4 regions of the Streptomyces sp. NBC_01716 genome follow, and region 2 is predicted to be linked to each of the others. Evidence: riboswitches for the same ligand, from Rfam matches in the RefSeq annotation. Region 2 holds a riboswitch; each other region holds the start of a gene.
The links. Region 2 has a riboswitch for cyclic di-AMP ahead of OIE74_RS20465 (M23 family metallopeptidase). Riboswitches for the same ligand answer to the same signal wherever they lie in the genome.
Positions count from the first base shown of each region.

Region 1: another riboswitch for cyclic di-AMP. It lies ahead of OIE74_RS08555 (LysM peptidoglycan-binding domain-containing protein); the one in region 2 lies ahead of OIE74_RS20465 (M23 family metallopeptidase).
Region 3: another riboswitch for cyclic di-AMP. It lies ahead of OIE74_RS23710 (transglycosylase family protein); the one in region 2 lies ahead of OIE74_RS20465 (M23 family metallopeptidase).
Region 4: another riboswitch for cyclic di-AMP. It lies ahead of OIE74_RS09075 (M23 family metallopeptidase); the one in region 2 lies ahead of OIE74_RS20465 (M23 family metallopeptidase).

Region 1 is NZ_CP109181.1:1,992,970-1,996,169, reverse strand. Features, by position in the region: gene OIE74_RS08560 (ScbR family autoregulator-binding transcription factor) at 1-569, opposite strand, end outside; cyclic di-AMP (ydaO/yuaA leader) riboswitch at 1,398-1,563, shown strand; gene OIE74_RS08555 (LysM peptidoglycan-binding domain-containing protein) at 1,568-2,311, shown strand; gene secD (protein translocase subunit SecD) at 2,563-3,200, opposite strand, start outside.
Region 2 is NZ_CP109181.1:4,671,141-4,674,340, forward strand. Features, by position in the region: gene OIE74_RS20460 (PP2C family protein-serine/threonine phosphatase) at 53-1,141, shown strand; cyclic di-AMP (ydaO/yuaA leader) riboswitch at 1,394-1,548, shown strand; gene OIE74_RS20465 (M23 family metallopeptidase) at 1,560-2,624, shown strand; gene OIE74_RS20470 (PrsW family intramembrane metalloprotease) at 2,650-3,200, opposite strand, start outside.
Region 3 is NZ_CP109181.1:5,364,259-5,367,458, reverse strand. Features, by position in the region: gene eno (phosphopyruvate hydratase) at 1-204, opposite strand, end outside; gene OIE74_RS23710 (transglycosylase family protein) at 487-1,197, opposite strand; cyclic di-AMP (ydaO/yuaA leader) riboswitch at 1,201-1,375, opposite strand; gene OIE74_RS23705 (transglycosylase family protein) at 1,634-2,566, opposite strand; gene OIE74_RS23700 (cytochrome P450 family protein) at 2,707-3,200, opposite strand, start outside.
Region 4 is NZ_CP109181.1:2,118,660-2,121,859, forward strand. Features, by position in the region: gene OIE74_RS09070 (HPr family phosphocarrier protein) at 20-301, shown strand; gene OIE74_RS09075 (M23 family metallopeptidase) at 557-1,360, opposite strand; cyclic di-AMP (ydaO/yuaA leader) riboswitch at 1,374-1,541, opposite strand; gene OIE74_RS09080 (M16 family metallopeptidase) at 1,749-3,116, opposite strand; gene OIE74_RS09085 (M16 family metallopeptidase) at 3,134-3,200, opposite strand, start outside.

The sequences.
Region 1 (3,200 bases), 2.7 Mb from region 2:
GCCGGCACGGCGATGCTCGGCAGCACATGGTTGAGAAGCACCGAGATCCGGTGGTCGAGATCCGCGCGGTCGCACAGGACATGGGACATCGTCTGCACGCCGGCGAAGGCGCCGGTGAACAGCTCGGCGGTCTCCCTGAGGTTCACATGGGGCAGGAGTTCGCCCTGCTCCTTCGCCTGGCGCAGCATGTCCTCGTTCTGCGCCACCCACGACTCGAACGGTGTGCCGCGGTTGATGCCGAGTGCGCCCTGGTCGAGCGCCAGGCCCGTACTGGCTCTGACCAGCGGGTCGTGGCGCAGCCGGTGTGCGAGGACCATGCCCTGGTCCACGAGCAGCTGTAGTTTGCTGCTCTGCTCGGGGAACGGTCCGATCGCCAGTTGGGCGTCGAGGACCCCGAGCGCGAGGTCTTCCTTCGAGGTGAAGTGGAAGTACAGGGCGCCCTTGGTCACCCCCGCCCGCGTGAGGATCTCGCCGACGGTGGCCGAGTTGTAGCCGCGCTCGTCGAAGACGGCCGCCGCCGCTTCGAGGATCGACCGGCGGGTCCGGATTGCACGGTCTTGCTGCGCCATCGGGCTCCCTCCTGCCTTGCATGGATTTGTAGTCGGGCTGTGACGACAGGTATTGAAAAACAAACCGCTTCGTACGTATCTTATAACGGAGCTGGACGGCTCCACCTACACCTTTGCCGGACGACTGGGCACAGTTGACCAGCACCGAAGCAGTCCGAGACCACGCGGCAGGCAACCATGATGCTGGCCCACGCGGAGTCTCGCGACGGTCGGCGTCCGGGTCGCCGGGACCCAGGACGGCGTTCTCCGTTGCGGTGGAATCCGAATTCTGACGGGACCTGACCATTCCCTGACGCGGGGCCTCTTGAAAGCAACTCCCAGGGTGGGGACGCTTGTTCGGTACGTTCCGAATGTTCCGCACATTCCGCGCTCAGGGCTCTGCTGCCCGAGCAATTCGGCCGTGACTCGGGGGGCACGCCGTCTGCCGAGCAGGCTGCTCCCCCCAGACCGGCCGGATGACCAGGCCGGCGCGGGGCCGGGAAACCACCCCGCCCCGCCCTATTGGAAAAAGCTCATTTGTCCATTTTGTGGTGCGGTCGTTATGGGTATTTCGAGCCTAACTTGTCCCTTTCTGGGTGGTGTTGGGTTTCAGTGGTTGCATCGAGAGCCCGTGATGTGTGTCACAGCTTTGAAGGACCGCGCTTCTCGCCGCCCCGCCCCACCTCCCCTGCCGCAAAAGAAAGTTGAGGCCTGAATCGCCTCGCCCGAATTCGAATTGACCGGCGCCGGATCCGTTAATGGCATGGCGCTGTGAATTCAGGACTTGTTTCGCCCGGACCTTCTCGCTTACGTTCTCGTCATTCCGGGCGGAACGCCGAATCCTGCCGCTGTCCGGAAACCGCACCCAACAACTCATGGACGGCAGGAGCGGGGGACCCAGGTAAGTCGCCGATCCGTTACATCGGACCGGCTTGGGGTGAAGTCGCGCACTATCGCGGCCGGGCATCTCCCGCTCGAACCCGACAGCTCACCTCGCAGGCGACGGAGAGGATTTCGTCATGCCCGCAGAGGGTAAGCACCGCCGTACCCGCACCAGCCCGCTCGCCCGCCGCCTCATCGCGGTCGGCACGGGCGGCGCAGCACTCGCCCTTCCCCTGGTGACCGCCACCACGGCGGGCGCGGCCCCCGCCCCGCAGCACGTCAAGACGGCCCCGGCCGCCTCGACCGCCGTCCAGAAGGTGACCCACACCGTCGTCAAGGGCGAGTCGCTGGCCAAGATCGCCAAGGCCCGCTCCGTGAGCGGTGGCTGGCAGGCGCTCTACAAGACCAACCGCGCCGCTGTCGGCGAGAACCCCTCGCTCATCCACCCCGGCCTGAAGCTGAAGCTCGCCGGGAAGGCCAAGACCGAGGGGACCGCGTCGACCGGGACCGCGTCGGAGAGCAAGGCCACCGAGGCTGTCGAGACCGCCGCCAGGACCTACACCAACGACCTCGACGGCTGGATCCGGGAGGCGCTGGACGTCATGGCGCAGAACGGCATACCCGGCTCGTACGACGGCATCCACCGCAACATCATGCGCGAGTCCGGTGGTAACCCCCGCGCCATCAACAACTGGGACTCCAACGCCGCGGCCGGCACCCCGTCGAAGGGCCTGCTCCAGGTCATCGCCCCGACGTTCGAGGCGTACCACGTGCCCGGCACGTCGACCGACAGCTACGACCCGGTCGCCAACATCACCGCGGCGTGCAACTACGCGGCCGACCGCTACGGCTCCATCGACAACGTCAACGGTCCGTACTAGGGCGTGTTTGAGAAGTCCCGTCTGGCCCACGACGCCTGGCACGCACGCTCGCCGCGTTGTCGGAGTCATCCAAGTACGTCCAGTACGAGGATGATCCTCCGCCTTGCGATCGCACGCACCAGACGCCGTGGGCCCCGCCCGATGGGCGGACGACGCTACTTCTAAAACACGCCCTAGACCCTGCGGCGTCCGTCACCTCACCGACCGCCGGCCGGACCGCACACGCGGCCCGGCCGGCGGCCTTCACACGCTCACACCCGCGCCCCGTTGTCCGCCGGGCGCCCGCGACGCGGCAGCGGTCGCGAACGGCCCGTGCCACGCCGCCCCCGCGCCGCCCCCGGACCCCCCTCGCGGGACGCCTCCATCGCCAGCGCGACCGGCACGGCAGTGAACACGGACGAGTACGTGCCCACACAGATACCGATGAGCAGGGCCAGCGCGAAGTCTCTGAGCGAGTCCCCGCCGAGCACCGCCAGCGCCGTGAGGATGAACAGCGCGCCCATGCCGGTGTTCACGGTTCTGGGCACCGTCTGCAGTACGGCTGTTCGCGCGGTCGGCACCAGGGAAGCGCGGGGTGCCCTCGCCCACAGCTCACGGACCCGGTCGAAGACCACCACGGAGTCGTTCACCGAGTAACCGATGACGGTGAGCAGCGCGGCGAGGAAGATCCCGTCGACGGGACGGCCCAGCCACGCGAAGACCCCGATCAGGATCACCACGTCGTGCACCAGCGCGGCTACCGACGCCACCGCGAAGGACCATCTGAACCGCACGGCCAGATACAGGAGTTGGACCCCGACGGCGATCCCCAGCGCGATCAGCGCGTGGCGCCTCAGCTCATCACCGAGGCTGGGGCCGATCAGGTCGTCCCGTACCTTCGTCGTCGGTC
Region 2 (3,200 bases):
GCCGCCAAAGCGCGGACGCGGCCGGCTCGCCTCCCGGCCGGCGCATCCGGTCCTGGAGTTGCTGCCCGGTCTGATCATCGTGGCGGGGATCATCCTGGACCAGGCGACCCCGACCGCCTTCACCGCCTCTCCGTTCTTCTCGGCGGCGCCGTTGGTCGCCGCCCCCTTCTTCTCGTTCATGCGCACTCTCTTGATCGGCCTTCTGTCCGTCGGCGCCGTCGTCGGACTGCGTTACTTCGGCAGCTCCTCAAGCGGGGCCGACACGATCACCGAATCGCTGACCGTCTTCACCGTCTCCGTCCTCGCGCTGGCCATCAACGGTGTCGTACGCCGCAGCGGTGAACGCCTGGCCTCGGCGCGGGTGATCGCCGAGGCCGCCCAGCGCGCCGTCCTGCCGACACCCGAGGCCCGGATCGGCGGGCTGCACGTCGCCGCGCGCTACGAGGCCGCCGAGGAGGGCGCGTACATCGGCGGCGACCTGTTCGCCGTCCAGGACACGGAGTACGGGGTACGGGTGGTGGTCGGCGACGTACGCGGCAAGGGCATGGGCGCGGTCGAGACCGTGGCCGTCATCATCGGCGCCTTCCGGGAGGCCGCCGAGCAGGAGACGACGCTCGAAGGGGTCGCGCGGCGGCTGGAGCGTGCGCTGGCGCGCGAAGGCACGCGGCGCAGCGGGATCGATCTGTTCGAGGGCTTCACCACCGCCGTACTGGCGGAGGTCCCGCATTCCGAGGGCATAGTGCGCGTACTGAACCGCGGGCACCCTGAGCCGCTGCTGCTCGGCCCCGACGGCGCGCTGACCGTGCTGGCCCCCACCGATCCGGCGCTGCCGCTCGGGATGGGCGAGCTGGGGACGTGGCCGGACCGCGCGGAGGAGGTCCCGTACCGGCCAGGGGCGACGCTGCTCCTCTACACGGACGGGCTCTCCGAGGCGCGCAACGCTGAGGGCGTCTTCTACGACCCGGGCGGACAGCTCGCGGGGCGGATCTTTCCCGGTCCCGACGATCTGCTGGAGGCGATCGTCGGGGACGTATGGCTGCACACCGGCGGCGGCAGTACGGACGACATGGCGCTGCTGGCCATCAGCCGGCCCACCCCGCGGCAGCCGGAGCGGCGCCGGACGATGCCGGTCGTGCCGTGATGTCATCTCCCCCGCCACGCTGCGTAGTTGAGACACACCACTCCGCATAACATTTGACGCACCGTCAGTTCGAGTGTGTGATCGCACACGGTCCGAATGCCGATCAACTCGCCCGATTGCGCCTGCTTGTGTCCCGGTTGATCCCCGCCGTGCTCGCTAACGATCACCGGGAACAGCTTGGAATAAGCCCCCGTCGTCTATTAACGTTCGATAACGCAGCGCGGTTGTCCCAGCCGTCGAAAGAGACGGCACCGTGCGCACGCGCCGAATTCCGCAAGGAAACCGGGGAACCACCAATTGGGGTGAATCGGGCGCCTCTTGCTGCCTCGTGCGGCGAGAAACGCTCGTAGGAGACCTTCCTGCTCCGAACCCGTCAGCTAACCCGGTAGGCGAGAAGGAAGGAAAGGAGAGCGCCCCAGTGGCGTCCAACAGGCCTGCTCCCGAAGCCTCCGTCCCGGCCCATTTCGGCCCCGGGAGCCGGCTCGCCGGCACCGATCTCGCCGACGGCGAGGCCAACAGGGACTGGGAGGAATGGAATCCCACCGCGGAGTCCGTCCGTCCCGTACGCGGCAAGCACCGTGTCGCCAAGCAGCGCAACGCGCTGGCCCGCAGCTCCACGGTCCTCGGAGTGGGTGTCATCGCCGCTGTCGGCGCCGGAGGCATCGCCTCCGCGCAGGACAAGCCGCCGGTTTCGATATCACTTCCCGACGCGCTCTCGGACAATCTCCCCGACGCCAAGTCCCTTCCCGGTGTCGGGTCTTTCATGTCCGACGGCGACAAGAAGACCGACGAGACGCCCTCCCCGCTGACCACGGCGGGCCTCACCGTCGCGGACGCCCAGCAGGGCACCACCGACTCCGGCGAGGCACTGCGCGCCCGCATCCTCCAGCAGGCGGAGCAGCAGCAGGCCGAGGCCGACGCCGCCCAGAAGGCGAGCGCCGAGAAGGCCGCCGCGGAGAAGGCGGCGGCAGAGGCCGAGAAGCAGCAGACCGACGCGGAGAAGAAGGCCGCCGAGGCGAAGCGCAAGGCGAAGGAAGAGGCCGAACGCAAGGCCGAGCAGGAGCGCCTGGAGAAGCTGGCCGCCAGCTTCTCGCTCCCCACCTCCTCCTACACGCTCACCTCCACCTTCGGCCAGGCCGGCTCCATGTGGTCCTCCGGCCAGCACACCGGCCTGGACTTCGCAGCCCCCACGGGCACGCCCACCAAGGCCGTCCACGGCGGGACCGTCAAGTCGGCCGGCTGGTCCGGCTCGTACGGCTACCGCGTGGTGCTGGAGCTCGAAGACGGTACGGAGATCTGGTACGCCCACCTGTCCTCGATGACCGTCGGCGCGGGCCAGAAGGTCACCACCGGCGAGACCATCGGACGCGTGGGAGCCACCGGCAACGTCACCGGCCCCCACCTGCACCTGGAGGTGCACACCCCGGGCGGCAGCGGCATCGACCCGATGAGCTGGCTGCGCGGCAAGGGACTCACGCCCTGATCCGGCCTGATCCAAACGACAGACCCTAGTTCCTGTACGGGTTGTAGCCGCCGTAGTCGATGTACGGCGGCGGAGACCACACCCGCCCCGTCGCCCGCGCCGCGTACGTCAGCGCGGGCGACGCCGTTTCCCGGCGCTGCCACATGTGGTGCAGCAACTCCTGCTCGCGCTCGACGAAGTCGGGCCCAGCCGTGCCGCGCCCGGCCCGGTGGCGCAGGAACGCCAGAGCGGTCGCGAACGCCTGGTACTCGCCGACCGTACGGGCCGCCTTCGGCCCGTACGCGCGCCCCGCCACATCGCGCGCCATCGAGCGCGCCCGCATCGAGGACAGGGCGAGCGGCTCGGTCTCGGCGAGCCAGCCCGCCGCCGCGTAGGCGGGCAACTCGGCCGAAACCATGCGCAGTTCGCGCTGCCGCGTCCAGATCGCCAGCCAGGTGAGCAGGGCGAAGGCGGGGACCATGAAGGCCGCGTACACCGCGTAGAAGCCGTACGGGCCGAACAGCGACGACGAGCCGTTCCACAGCGCGTGCGTGCCCATGGCGAGCACGAGGCCGACGATCGGCATCAGCCAGCGGC
Region 3 (3,200 bases), 690 kb from region 2:
CTTCTCGACGCCCTTGCCCTGGTAGCGGTTCTGGTCACCGTCGCGGAGCTCAAGGGCCTCGAACGCACCGGTGGACGCACCGGAGGGGACAGCAGCACGGCCGGTGCTGCCGTCGTCGAGGCCGACCTCGACCTCGACCGTTGGGTTGCCTCGGGAGTCAAGGATTTCCCGGGCTACGACGACGTCGATGGACGGCACGAGCATCTCCTTCTGGGATGTGACGCGTGGAGTGCAGGGCCTCATGGGTGCCGGGCCTCGTCGGCCTTGCGTTGGCCTTGCGGCATGAGCCTAACCGGCTCCCGGTCGGCGGTCGGCAGATGCCCGCCCGCTGGGACGAAAAGAGTCCGCGATGCCCGTTCAGGCACGAATGTCCAGAGGTTGGGCCGAGCCCTTCCGAAGCCCCGGGCCGGAGACCGTCCGAAGCCCCCGGCCCGGCGCGTCCGGGGGGAGTGAGGCGCGCCGGGCCGGGGTTCAGGGGGGAAAGGGTCAGCTCAGGTGGAGCTGCTGACCCGGGAAGATCACGTCGGCGTCCTCGACGATGTCCTTGTTGAGCTTGAAGAGCTTCTTCCAGCCGCCTTCGACCTTCTTGGTCTCGGCGATCTTGGAGAGCGAGTCGCCGGGCTTGACCTTGTACTCGCCGTCGCCCTTCTTGACCGGGCCGCGCGTCTCGGTGCGCGAGGCGGGCTGCTCCTGTGTCGCGCGCGGGGCGGACTGCTTCTTCGGGGCGGCCTGGGGGGGCTGCTCGGTCTGCTCGGGGGCGGCCTGCTGCTGGCCGGAGTCGCCGGAGCCGGAGCCGGCCGAGCCCGCGTCGTTCGACGCGTTGGACAGGCCCACGCCACAGCTCGGCCAGGCACCCTTGCCCTGGCCCGCCAGGACCTTCTCGGCGATCTGTATCTGCTGGGACTTCGAGGCCTGGTCGGCGCTGGACGCGAACGCGGTGCCGCCGTACGCGGCCCAGGTGGAGGCGGAGAACTGGAGCCCGCCGAAGTAGCCGTTGCCGGTGTTGATCGACCAGTTGCCGCCGGACTCGCACTGGGCGACGGCGTCCCACTCGGAGGTGGTGGCCGCGGAGGCGGCGGTGGCGCCGATCAGCGGGACCGCGACGGCGGCACCGGTGATGCCGGCGAGCGTGGCGTAACGAACGGTCCTGGAGGGACGACGGTGCTTGCCCTTGCCGGACGCGCTGGAAAACAGCATGCGAGATCTCCTCACCGACGCCTGCGAGGTGAGCTGTCGGGTTCGGGCCAAGTGAGTTGCCCGGCCGTGCGACCCGGGAACGTCTGCACGTCCCCTCGCACACGGCTGCACCCCGAGCCGGCCGTACTGGCCGGCACTTACCTGGGTCCCCCGCTCCTGCCTTCGGCGCGTGAAGCGACGAGTACTCCCCCCGACCGACGGCAGGACTCGGCGTGACGGTCGACGGTGCCCGCGGTGCGAGCGGTTCAGACCGTAAACACAGACATCCCGGATGTTCAAAGAAGGAACATCCGGGATGATTCGCCCATCCCGCCCCGAGGAAACCTCTGTTTACGCAGGTCGGAACGGAAAGGGGGCGAGTTGCCGGGCAGACCGCATCAGTTGGGGCGAAGAGACGCTTGTCTCACTTGCTCAGATGCGGACATAGCCCGCTTAACTACCCCTGATTCGCGGTCAGATCGAGCTTCTGGCCCGGCAGGATGAGGTCCGCGTCGGAGCCCACGACCTCGCGGTTCGCCTGGTAGAGCGCGGCCCAGCCGCCCTCCACCTTCGCCTCGTCGGCGATGGCCCACAGATTGTCGCCCGCGCGGACGGTGTACGAGCCGTCCGCGACGTCGTCGGCGCGTGTCGAACTGTCACCCCGTGAGGCATGACGGCCACTTTCGCGCTCTTCGTCCGTCTTGCCTTCCTCGCCGGCTTCGGCTTCCCCGGCAGGCTTGCCCGCCTCGGGGGCCGCCTCGCCGCGGTGCTTGCCCTTCCCCGCGTCGGCGGTGCTGGGCTCCGAACTCGGCTCGGCACCCTGCTCCTCGGCCTCGGACGCGGAGTCGCGGCCGAACTGCCCGGACGACGGGGTCGACTCGGGAGCGGGAGGCAGCTCGGCCGTCTCGCTCGGCTCGGGCTCCGGGGAGGTCTCCTGCTGCTGGGTGGACTCTCCGGAGGACCCGTTGCCCTGAGCCTTGTCCGCTTCACCGTCGGCGCCCGCGTCCGTACCCGGCTCCGCCGTGAGCCCGGTGACCAGCGCGCAGGTCGGCCACGCGCTCGGCCCCTGCGCTTCGAGGATCTTCTCGGCGACGGCTATCTGCTGGGTGCGGCTGGCCTGGTCGGCGGTGGGGGCGTACGCCGTACCGCCGAAGTCGGCCCAGGTCTCCTGGGAGATCTGGAGGCCGCCGTAGTAGCCGTTGCCGAGGTCGGCGCTCCACATGCCGCCGCTCTCGCACTCGGCGACGCGGTCCCAGGTCGAGGCGTCCGCCGCACTGGCGCCGGTCGCGCCGAGCAGCGGGATGGCGATCGCCGAGCCTGTCACCCCTGCCGCGACGACAAGGGCGGGGGCCTGACGGGGCCGACGGTGCCGGCCGTTCCCGGAGCGCATGCGGTTGCCTTCCGTGAGACTGCTGGGACGTGAACCCCGGCATGTGACTGCCGGGACGATCGTGAACGTAGCCGTACTCGAACGTCTGTCACAAGTCGATGCAGCGTAGATCACGTGAAAGTCACAGTGTTGACGATCCGTCAGTCACCCACCGCTGTGAACTGCACCGGGAGCGTACGCAGTCCACGCATGATGAGCCCCCCACGCCACCTCAAATCGGACGGTTCGACCGCTAGCCGCAAGTCGGGCAGGCGGGTCAGAAGGGTGGCGAGCGCGGTCTGTCCCTCAAGCCGGGCGAGGGGCGCGCCGAGGCAGTAGTGGATGCCGTGGCCGTATCCGAGGTGTTTGTTGTCACTCCGCGCCAGATCGAGCCGGTCCGGGTCGGCGAACCGCGCAGGGTCCCGGTCGGCGGCGGCGAGTACGACGAGGACAGGGTCGCCCACCGCGACGCGCTGCCCGCCGAGTTCGACGGGCTCGGTGGCGTAGCGCCAGGTGGCGAGCTCCACCGGTCCGTCGTAGCGGAGCAGTTCCTCGACGCCGGTCGCGAGGAGTTCCTTCTCGCCTGCGTGGAGGGAGCGTTGAAGGCGCTCGCGCTGATCGGGGTTGCGAAGCAACGCGTACAGGCCATTTCCGA
Region 4 (3,200 bases), 2.6 Mb from region 2:
TGACTTGAAGGGCAACACCATGGCTGAGCGCCGCGTCAATGTCGGCTGGGCCGAGGGCCTGCACGCCCGTCCCGCCTCCATCTTCGTCCGGGCCGCCACGGCTTCCGGCGTTCCGCTGACCATCGCCAAGTCCGACGGCAGCCCGGTCAACGCGGCGTCGATGCTCGCCGTGCTGGGGCTGGGCGCGCAGGGCGGCGACGAGATCGTCCTGTTCTCCGACGCGGACGGCGCGGAGATCGCGCTGGACCGGCTGGCGAAGCTGGTCGCCGAGGGTCTGGACGAGCTGCCCGAGACCGTCTGAAGCGCGAGCGCACGTGCCTGACACGTATGGCGAAGGCCCCGGCGTCCTGCCGGGGCCTTCGTCGCGTGGTGGCTAGGGCGTGTTTTAGAAGTAGCGTCGTCCGCCCACTGGGCGGGGCCCACGGCGTCTGGTGCGTGCGATCGCAAGGCGGAGGATCAGCCCCGTAGATGGACCGGACGTACTTGGATGACTCCGACAACGCGGCGAGCGCGCGTGCCAGGCGTCGTGGGCCAGACGGGACTTCTCAAACACGCCCTAGACGTTCACGCCGTGGGACCGCAGATACGCGACCGGGTCGATGTCGGAGCCGTACTCCGCGGTCGTCCGCGCCTCGAAGTGCAGGTGCGGGCCGGTGGAGTTGCCGGTCGAGCCGGAGAGGGCGATCTGCTGCCCCGGGGCGACGCTCTGGCCGATGGAGACGCCGATGGACGAGAGGTGTCCGTACTGGGTGTACGTGCCGTCGTTCATACGGATGACGATGTTGTTCCCGTACGCGCCGCCCCAGCCGGCCTCGACGACGGTGCCCGCGCCGACGGCCACGACCGAAGTACCGGACGCGGCGCGGAAGTCGACGCCGGAGTGGCTGCCGGAGGACCAGAGCGCGCCGCCGGTCCTGTAGCCGGTGGTGAGCGAGGAGCCCGCGACCGGGAGCCGGTAGGAGTTGAGGCGCTTGCGCTCGGCGGCCCGTGCCGCGCGCTCCTTGGCGGCGCGGAGTTCCTTGGCGCGGGCCTCCGCCTTGCGCTTCGCCTCGGCCTTGGCGCGCGCGGCGGCCTGGGCCTCCGCCTTCGCTTCCGCGGCCTCCTCGGCTGCCGCCCGCTGCGCGTCGGCCTGGGCGTCGATCTTCGCGGCGAGCGAGTCGTCGATGACGATGGCACGGGGCGGGGCCTCGGGGACGGCCTCCTGGGCGAGGGTCGCCTCCGCGTCGGCGGCGAGCGCCGGGGACGCGAGGGTGCCGATGACACCGGCCGCGGTGAGGGAAGCGACGCCGGCGAAGTTCGCGCTTCGGCGCGTCATTCGGTTCCGGGCACGGTGCTTCCCGGTGGCACGGGTGAACGCCATTGAGGTGGCTGGTCCTTTCCTTCCTTCTCGCCTACCGGGTTAGCTGACGGGTTCGGAGCAGGAAGGTCTCCTACGGGGTCCTCCGCGGTTGGTGCGAAGGATCCCGATTCACCCCAGGGACATCGATTGGGTCCCCGGCTCCCCAGGCTCGCGCCTGACGGGGACTCGGCGATGGCTGTCCGGTGCCGCGGACGCGGCGGGCTCTGACGAACAGCCGGACCGACGCTAGGCGTTCATCTTTCAATCACCAAACGGACAGCCCATTTTGTAGCGCACGCCACAGGGCATTCGGGCAACCCACCCATGAATGCGGACATAAGAGGGAACCCCGGCGACAGGTTCGTCACCGGGGTTCCCTTTGTCCTGATTCCCGTACGGGATCGTGCCGTCAGCCGGTGACGACCTTCACCTCGCCGATGTCCAGCGCCTCGACCGGCTCCCGGATGACCGAGGCGTCCCCGACGAGCACCGTGACCAGCCGGTCGCCCGGGAAGGCGCTGACGACGGCGGCCGTCGCCTCGACCGTGCCGGTCTCGGCCAGGCGCGCGTACAGCCGTGCCTGGAAGTCGTCCGGCAGGTGCTGTTCGACCTGGTCGGCGAGCGTGTCCGCGACGGACGCGGCCGTCTCGTACTTCAGCGGCGCGACCCCGACCAGATTCTGTACGGCCGTCTCACGCTCGGCGTCCGTCAGGCCTTCGGCCGCGAGGGTACGCAGGACCTTCCACAGGTCGTCCAGCGCGGGCCCGGTCGACTCGGTGTCCACGGAGCCGCTGATGGCGAGCATGGAGACGCCCGTGCCCTCCGGGTCGGAGCGCAGCACCTGCGCGAAGGCCCGCACGCCGTACGTGTAGCCCTTCTCCTCGCGCAGCACCCGGTCGAGCCGGGAGGTGAGCGTGCCGCCCAGGCAGTACGTGCCGAGCACCTGGGCCGGCCAGACGCGGTCGTGCCGGTCGGGGCCGACGCGGCCGATCAGGAGCTGGGTCTGTACGGCTCCGGGCCGGTCCACGATCACGACACGGCCGGTGTCGTCGGCCGTCACCGGCGGCACGGGGCGCGGCTCGGTGGTGTCGCCCGTCCAGTCGCCGAGGGTCTCGGCGAGCAGGGCGTCGAGGTCGACACCGGTGAGGTCGCCGACGATCACCGCGGTGGCGGTGGCGGGGCGGACATGCGCCTCGTAGAAGGCCCGGACGCCCTTGGCGTCGATGCGTCCGACGGTCTCCTCGGTGCCCTGGCGGGGGCGGGACATGCGCGAGGTCTCCGGGAACAGCTCTCTGGAGAGCTGCTTCGCCGCGCGGCGGGCCGGGTTGGCCTGCTCGTGCGGGATCTCGTCCAGCCTGTTCGTGACGAGCCGGCCGACCTCGCTCTCCGAGAACAGCGGCGCGCGCAGGGCGTCGGCGAGCAGGCCGAGCGCCTTGGGCAGCCGGGAGACCGGGACCTCCAGGGAGACCCGTACACCGGGGTGGTCGGCGTGCGCGTCGAGCGTGGCGCCGCAGCGCTCCAGCTCGGCGGCGAACTCCTCGGCGGTGTGCTTGTCGGTGCCCTCGGACAGGGCGCGGGCCATGATCGTGGCCACGCCGTCCAGGCCGTCGGGCTCGGCCTCCAGCGGGGCGGCGAGGGAGATCTCGACGGCCACGACCTGCTGGCCGGGGCGGTGACAGCGCAGCACCGTCAGGCCGTTGGGCAGCGCACCCCGCTCGGGGGCGGGGAACGCCCAGGGCCTGGCCTCTCCCGCGGTCGGCTGCGGGTGGAACTCCATGGTCACGGCAGCGTCGGTCACTGGTCCGCCCCCTCGTGCTCGTCGGTGGTCTCGTCGGCGGCGGCGTCCTCGTCGTCGGAGGTG